DNA from 2 places in the Aeromonas bestiarum genome. Region 2 is predicted to be linked to the other one. Evidence: riboswitches for the same ligand, from Rfam matches in the RefSeq annotation. Region 2 holds a riboswitch; the other holds the start of a gene.

Region 1 (3,410 bases), 890 kb from region 2:
TCACTGTGTCGCCCAAGATTGGCATGAAGGGGGGCCTGCCCGTGCTGGTCTCGGCCCTCGAGCGTGCCAACGAGATCAAGCATCCGGTGGCGACCGAGCGCCATATCGAGGAGTTGGATGCCCTGCTGGCGACCGCCACCTTGCGACCTGACGTGGTGATTGCGCTGCAACCCATCAGCCAGAAGCCCAGAGCCACCCAGCTGGCGATGGCTACCTGCATCGCCCGTAATTGGCGGCTCTCCATCCAGACCCATAAATATCTGGACATCGATTAATATGGAGTGGCTCTCTGACGAGCGGGTGTTGCTGACCCTGGCCCACAAGATGCCTTACGGCAAATATCAGGGGCGGTGCATCATAGATATTCCAGAGCCCTATCTGGTGTGGATGGCGCGCACCGGTTTTCCCGCTGGCGCGTTGGGCCAGACCCTGGCCCTTGCCTATGAGATCAAGCTCAACGGGCTCGAATCCATGATTGTTCCCATTATTAACAGGATGTCGGTATGAGAATATATACGAGGCAGGGTGATAAAGGCATGACCCGACTGGCCGATGGTGTGCAATTGGCCAAGGACGATATGCGGGTGGAAACCTATGGCTATATCGATGAATTAAATTCTCATATAGGTCTACTCATTGCCGAGGTTCCTGCTGCTGAAACCGGCTTATTAGCCGACTTGTTATTATTGCAACAAGAGTTGTTCGATTTGGGCGGTGAACTGGCATTTTCCAGCGCTGGTCAGCAGGAGGCCATCTGGCAGGTGAATAATGAGTGGACCTTGCGCCTGGAGCGGCAAATTGATGGCTATAGCGCCAATTTGCCCGTGCTGCGCAATTTCATTTTGCCCAGTGGTTCCCGGGCGGTGGCGCAAGCCCATGTGGTGCGCACCCTGACCCGTCGCTGTGAGCGCCTGCTGCTGAGCCTGAGCCGTGCGGAGCAGATCAATCCGGCCATACTGCCTTATATGAACCGGCTGAGTGACTGGTTCTTCACCATAGCCCGCTACCTGCTGGCCTGTACCGCGACGCCGGAAGTGCTCTGGGTCAAGGCGGCAGAACGGAGTTGATGAGCTGATATCAGGCAATAAAAAACCTCGCAGTGCGAGGTTTTTTATTGGAGGTCGTTTGCCTGATCAGATGGCAAATTCTTCGACGGATTTACCGTCGGCAACGGCCTTGGCAATCACGGATGGCATGCGACCCTGACCGGTCCAGGTTTTTTCAATGCCGTTATCCAGATAGCGATATTTGGCCGGGCGAGGGGCGCGCTTGCCTTTGGCAGCTTTGGCCGGTTCAGTGGCAACCGTGCCCACCAGTTCGGCCGGATCAATGCCGGCGGCTTTCAGCATTTCGGCATATTCGTTAATCTTGCGCTGATGCTCTTCACGGGCCTGACGATCGGCGGATTCATCTTGCTGACGTTCGGCAACAATAGCAGAGAGTTTTTCCAGTCCCTCTTCCAATTGCTCCAGGGTCAGCTCACGGCAAGCTGCGCGCAAGCTACGGATATTCAGCAGTACTTTCAAAAATTCGTTCATAGTGTCCACCACGCGAGCAAAGGAGTGAATTAAATAAAAAAGAGTAATTTTGGGTAATTTATACGGCAGCTTGCTATTAAGTCAAGATAAGCGAATTAATAAATTCAGAGTGCAAATTAAGTGAACTATTTTGAATTCAGGCTGGATTCAGCAATATTGGCCGTCATCATACTCGACTGAGTTCTGGATAGATGAAAATAGCGACAAAACCAATATATTTGCACCATTTGACTACCACTTTGCCATTTTAAAACGCCCCATGTGGGGATTTAATCAAAAAACTTGCTATAACGTGCCGGCACGATAAAATGTGCCTCGAATACCTTTAAGTAGAGGCGCGCTGCCTATGACTACTTGTGCGGAGGGTGATGCCTGTGATGCATGAGGAAAGGAGTCAGCGCCGAAGTGGCCAGGCCATCATACCGGGCTGCTGGTTCTGCATCGAACAGGTGCAGGACTGCCATAGTCATCCACTATGGAGCGCTACCTGAAGGGGCTGAGGAGTATAACCTCCCCATGGGTTTTGTTTCTTTATCCTCTCGGTAGATCTCCACCTGCTGTCTTTAGGTGCAAAGAGATCATGGACATCGTTCATTACGCCGACTCCGGTTGGTCTGTCATTCCCCCTTTACTGGCCGTCGCTCTGGCGATAATCACCCGCCGCGTCCTGGTGTCGCTGGGGGTAGGTATTGTTGCCGGCAGCCTGCTGCTCAATCAGTTTTCCCCGCTCGATTCCCTGCATTACATGTTGAATACAGTGCTCAAGATCTTCTGGGTCGAGGGTGCACTCAACCGTGACAACGTCAACATGCTGCTGTTCATGCTGCTGCTGGGCGGCCTCATCAGCCTGATGAGCGTCTCCGGTGCGACCCGTGCCTTCGCCGAGTGGGCAGAGCGTCGTGCCAAGACCCGCAAGGGGGCCAAGGCGCTCACCGGCATGATGGTGTTTGCCTTCTTCATCGATGATTTCTTCCACAGCCTGTCGGTGGGGGCCATCTGCCGTCCGGTCACCGATCGCTTCCAGATCTCCCGTGCCAAGCTGGCCTATCTGCTGGACTCCACCGCGGCGCCCGTCTGCGTGTTGATGCCCATCTCCTCCTGGGGGGCCTACATCATCGCCCTGGTAGGTGGCATCATGGCGGCGCACGGTCTGACCGATCAGAGCCCCATCTCCGCCTTCGTCGAGATGATCCCGATGAACCTCTACGCAGTGTTCACCCTGATCATGGTGCTGGTGGTGATCGCATTCCAGCTCGACATAGGCTCCATGCGTCAGCATGAGCAATGGGCGCTGGAAGGCAAGCTGTGGGACGAGTCCAAGGGTCGCCCCATAGGTCTGGACATGGAGAGCCCGGAAGAGAGCAATGGCGGCATGATCGACATGGTGTTGCCGATCCTGACCCTGACCGCCGCCACCGTCTACTTCATGATCCACTCCGGTGCCGCCGTGCTGAGCGAGAAGGGGCTGCCGTTCAGCGTACTCGGCTCGTTCGAGAATACCAACGTCGGTTCTTCCCTGGTCTATGGCGCCCTGTGCAGCCTGGTGGTCTCCATCGGTCTGGCCATGCGCCTCAAGCTCGGCGCCAAGAACTGGATGAAGGCCGCCCCGCAAGGGATCATGGCCATGCTGCCTGCCATCAATATCTTGCTGTTTGCCTGGACCATAGGCGCCGTGGTGCGCGACGTGGAGACCGGCAAGTACCTGGCCTCCATGGCCAACGGCAACCTGCCGATCGAAGTGTTGCCGGCGGTGGTGTTCATCCTCTCTTGCGCCATGGCGTTTGCCACTGGCACCAGCTGGGGCACCTTCGGCATCATGCTGCCGCTGGCCGGTGACATGGCCGCCGCCAGCGACATCAGCCTGATGCTGCC
Region 2 (3,410 bases):
AGGCGCTGGCCCGGGCCGGCATCGAGGCCCAGTACCACAGACGGATCCGGATCACCGATGACGCCAGCTTCGCCCTCATCAAGCAGGTGTGTGGCGGCCTGCAGTACGACATCACGGCCCAGCTCTCCATGGGGCTGGCCAATACGCCCATGCAGGGGGCGCGCATCAGCGTGGTGAGCGGCAACTTCGTCACCGCCCAGCCGCTCGGGGTGGATGACGGCATCGACTTTTGCCACAGCGGTCGGGTGCGCCGCATCGACGTGGAGGGGATCACTCGCCAGCTGGATCAGAAGAGCCTGGTGCTCATTTCCCCCATCGGCTGCTCGGTCACCGGCGAGAGCTTCAACCTGAGCTCGGAAGAGGTGGCCCGCCGGGTGGCGGTGGATCTCAAGGCCGACAAGCTCATCTGTTTCAGCAGCACCCAGGGGGTGATGGACAGACACGGCGAAGCCATCTCCGAGCTCTTCCCCGAGCAGGCCGAGGAGCTGCTGGTGGAGCTGGAGCAGGCGGGGGAAGAGATGTCCGGCACCGCCCGCTACCTGCGGGCGGCCATTGCCTCCTGCCGCGGCGGCGTACCCCGCTCCCACCTGGTGAGTTATCAGGATGACGGCGCCATGCTGCAGGAGCTGTTCAGCCGCGACGGTCTCGGCACCCAGATAGTGCGGGAAAGCGCCGAACAGGCCCGTGCCGCCACCATAGAAGATATCGGTGGCATTCTGGATCTCATCCGCCCGCTGGAGGAGGAAGGCATACTGGTGCGCCGCTCCCGCGAGCAGCTGGAGATGGAAATAGACAAGTTCACCATCATAGAGCGCGACGGCCTCATCATCGGCTGCGCGGCGCTCTACTGCTTCATGGAAGAGGCAATGGCGGAGATGGCCTGCGTCGCCATTCACCCCGAGTATCGCAACTCCAATCGGGGGGATCAGCTGGTGGCCAAGGTGGCCGAGCGGGCCAGGCGGCTCGGCATTCGCCGCCTGTTCGTGCTCACCACCCGCTCCATTCACTGGTTCCGGGAGCGGGGCTTCGATCCGCTGGAGGTGGAAGACCTGCCGGTGGAACGGCAGCGCTTCTACAACTGGCAGCGCCGCTCCAAGGTTTTGTCAAAAACCATTTCGTAAGTTATTGATCTTGCGTCTGGTTGCCGCCGATTGTTAAGTTTTTCACAATCTCGATTGACAGTGCAATCCAGCGCAGGGTATTTCTAATTGCACTCCACCGCCTGCGGTGGAGCCAGAAGAGGAGCGCTGCCCAGGCAGCCCGAGGGAGGACGCCAGAGTCCGATGAACTTGGGTCAGGGGGAGCAGCGCCGAGACGAGTGAGGCAACTGGATACCTCAACGTCGGCTGCGGGGGCTGAATCCCCCGGGTTGTCATCGGTAGTGGTCATCCCCCACCGAGCCCCACAAGGGGCTGGTACGGGATGGGCTCTGCGGGTGGAGTGCTTCTGGCCGGGATAGCCTCTCTCATTCCTGCCATTTTCAGCCTCCTCCTCTCTTTTTGCCCGATGGATCCGGATTTTTAAATTAAGACAGGAGTATGCAATGAGCCCGATCAATGTCGCCAAGTTTGGCGGAACCAGTGTCGCCACGGCTGCGGCCATGAACAACTGCGCCGATGTGGTGCTAGCCAATCCGGCGACCCGGGTGGTGGTGCTGAGCGCCAGTGCCGGCGTCACCAACCTGCTGGTGGCCCTGGCCCAGGGCGATCTGGACGAGACGGGCCAGGAGGCGCAGCTGGCCAAACTGGCCGAGATCCAGCAGGCCATACTGACGGCGCTGGGTGACCCAAGCGATCTGAGCACCCTGATCCATGCCACCCTCGGCGAGATCCGCACCATGGCGCGCCAGGCCAGTCAGCATACGGATGCCGAGCTGGCCGATCGCCTCATCGCCTGCGGCGAGCTGATGTCCACTCGCCTCTTCACCGAGCTGCTGCGCCAGCGCGGCGTCAAGGCTCACTGGCAGGATGTGCGTCAGCTGATGCGCACCGACAGCCGCTTTGGCAAGGCGACCGTGGATCTCGCCGCCACCCGCGTCCTCTGCCAGCAGGCACTGGGCCCCCTGCTCGGCGACAGCCTCATCATCACCCAGGGTTTCATCGGCTCGGATGCCGATGGCCGCACCACCACGCTCGGTCGGGGCGGCTCCGATTACAGCGCCGCCCTGCTTGCCGAGGCGCTGGATGCGGGCAGCATAGAGATCTGGACCGACGTACCCGGCATCTACACCACGGATCCGCGCCTCGTCACCCGCGCCCGCCCCATCCCCGAAATCAGCTTCGTCGAGGCGGCCGAGATGGCCACCTTCGGCGCCAAGGTGCTGCACCCGGCCACCCTGCAGCCGGCGGTACGCCAGGACATACCCGTGTTTGTCGGCTCCAGCAAGGATCCGGCGGCCGGCGGCACCTGGATCCGCGCCAGCACCCGCACCAGCCCGCTGTTTCGCGCCGTGGCGCTGCGCCGCCAGCAGGTACTGGTCACCCTCCACAGCCTCAACATGTTCCACGCCTATGGCTTCCTGGCCGAGGTGTTCGGCATCCTGGCCCGTCACCGCATCTCGGTGGATCTCATCACCACCTCGGAGGTGAGCGTGTCGCTGACCCTGGATCACACCGGCAGCCAGAGCAACGGCGAGCCCATCTTGAGCGACAAGGTGCTGGCCGAGCTGGGTCAGCTGTGCAAGGTGAAGGTCGAGACCGGGCTGGCCCTGGTGGCGCTCATCGGCAACCGCATGAGCGAGGCGGCCGGGGTGGGCAGTCAGGTCTTTGACGCCATCCGCGAGCACAACATCCGCATGATCTGTTACGGCGCCAGCGCCCATAACCTCTGCTTCCTGGTCAAGGAAGAGGAGGCGGGCCACATAGTCAACCGCCTCCATCAGGAGCTGCTCGACTGAGCCAGCCGAGGTTTGACACCGCATGAAAGAGGGGCACCCAGGGTGCCCCTCTTTTCGTTGCGGCTAAGGTCATAGACGCAGATAGCCTAGCCCGCCAGGGTGGGCACCGGCAGCAGACAGGCGCGGATCGCCTCGCGCAGGCCAGCGAGTCGGGCCAGCAGCGTCGCCTGATCGAGCCCGGCTTCGTCCGGCCCCAGGTTGTCCGCCAGCTCGGCGAAGTGCTCGGTCACAGCCCGCTCCAGCCAGTCGAGCCGGCGCAGGGTGAGCGGGCCGCAGCTCTTGCCGCTGAGATCATCCTGGATGTCGAGCCTGTGGCTGCGATACATGTCGCGCCACCAGTTGGCGGCCAGCGCAGCGTCGCTGGCCAGTGCCGAGCGCCACTCCCCCTGCAAGCCCTGCAAGCGGGCCAGCACGGGGGCGCTGGCACCCTCCCGGGCCAGGTATTGCAGCTCGCGCTGCACCCAGGCCAGGCACAGACCGCGCCAGTAGCGAAACTGCGGCAGGGGATCCGGCT

Evidence for each region. A riboswitch is a leader RNA that binds a small molecule or an ion and turns the genes downstream of it on or off. The one in region 2 is predicted to bind lysine.
Region 1: it holds a riboswitch for lysine, as region 2 does, so the genes downstream of both, IU367_RS12880 (Na+/H+ antiporter NhaC family protein) here and lysC (lysine-sensitive aspartokinase 3) in region 2, are expected to answer to the same signal.

What each region holds. Positions count from the first base shown of each region.
Region 1 covers NZ_CP064746.1:2,787,853-2,791,262, reverse strand. The annotation lists gene queE (7-carboxy-7-deazaguanine synthase QueE) at 1-275, shown strand, start outside; gene IU367_RS12895 (DUF3820 family protein) at 277-507, shown strand; gene IU367_RS12890 (cob(I)yrinic acid a,c-diamide adenosyltransferase) at 504-1,067, shown strand; gene IU367_RS12885 (H-NS family histone-like protein) at 1,134-1,538, opposite strand; lysine riboswitch at 1,861-2,032, shown strand; gene IU367_RS12880 (Na+/H+ antiporter NhaC family protein) at 2,119-3,410, shown strand, end outside.
Region 2 covers NZ_CP064746.1:1,902,532-1,905,941, reverse strand. The annotation lists gene argA (amino-acid N-acetyltransferase) at 1-1,121, shown strand, start outside; lysine riboswitch at 1,230-1,454, shown strand; gene lysC (lysine-sensitive aspartokinase 3) at 1,544-2,896, shown strand; gene IU367_RS08860 (protein kinase family protein) at 2,983-3,410, opposite strand, start outside.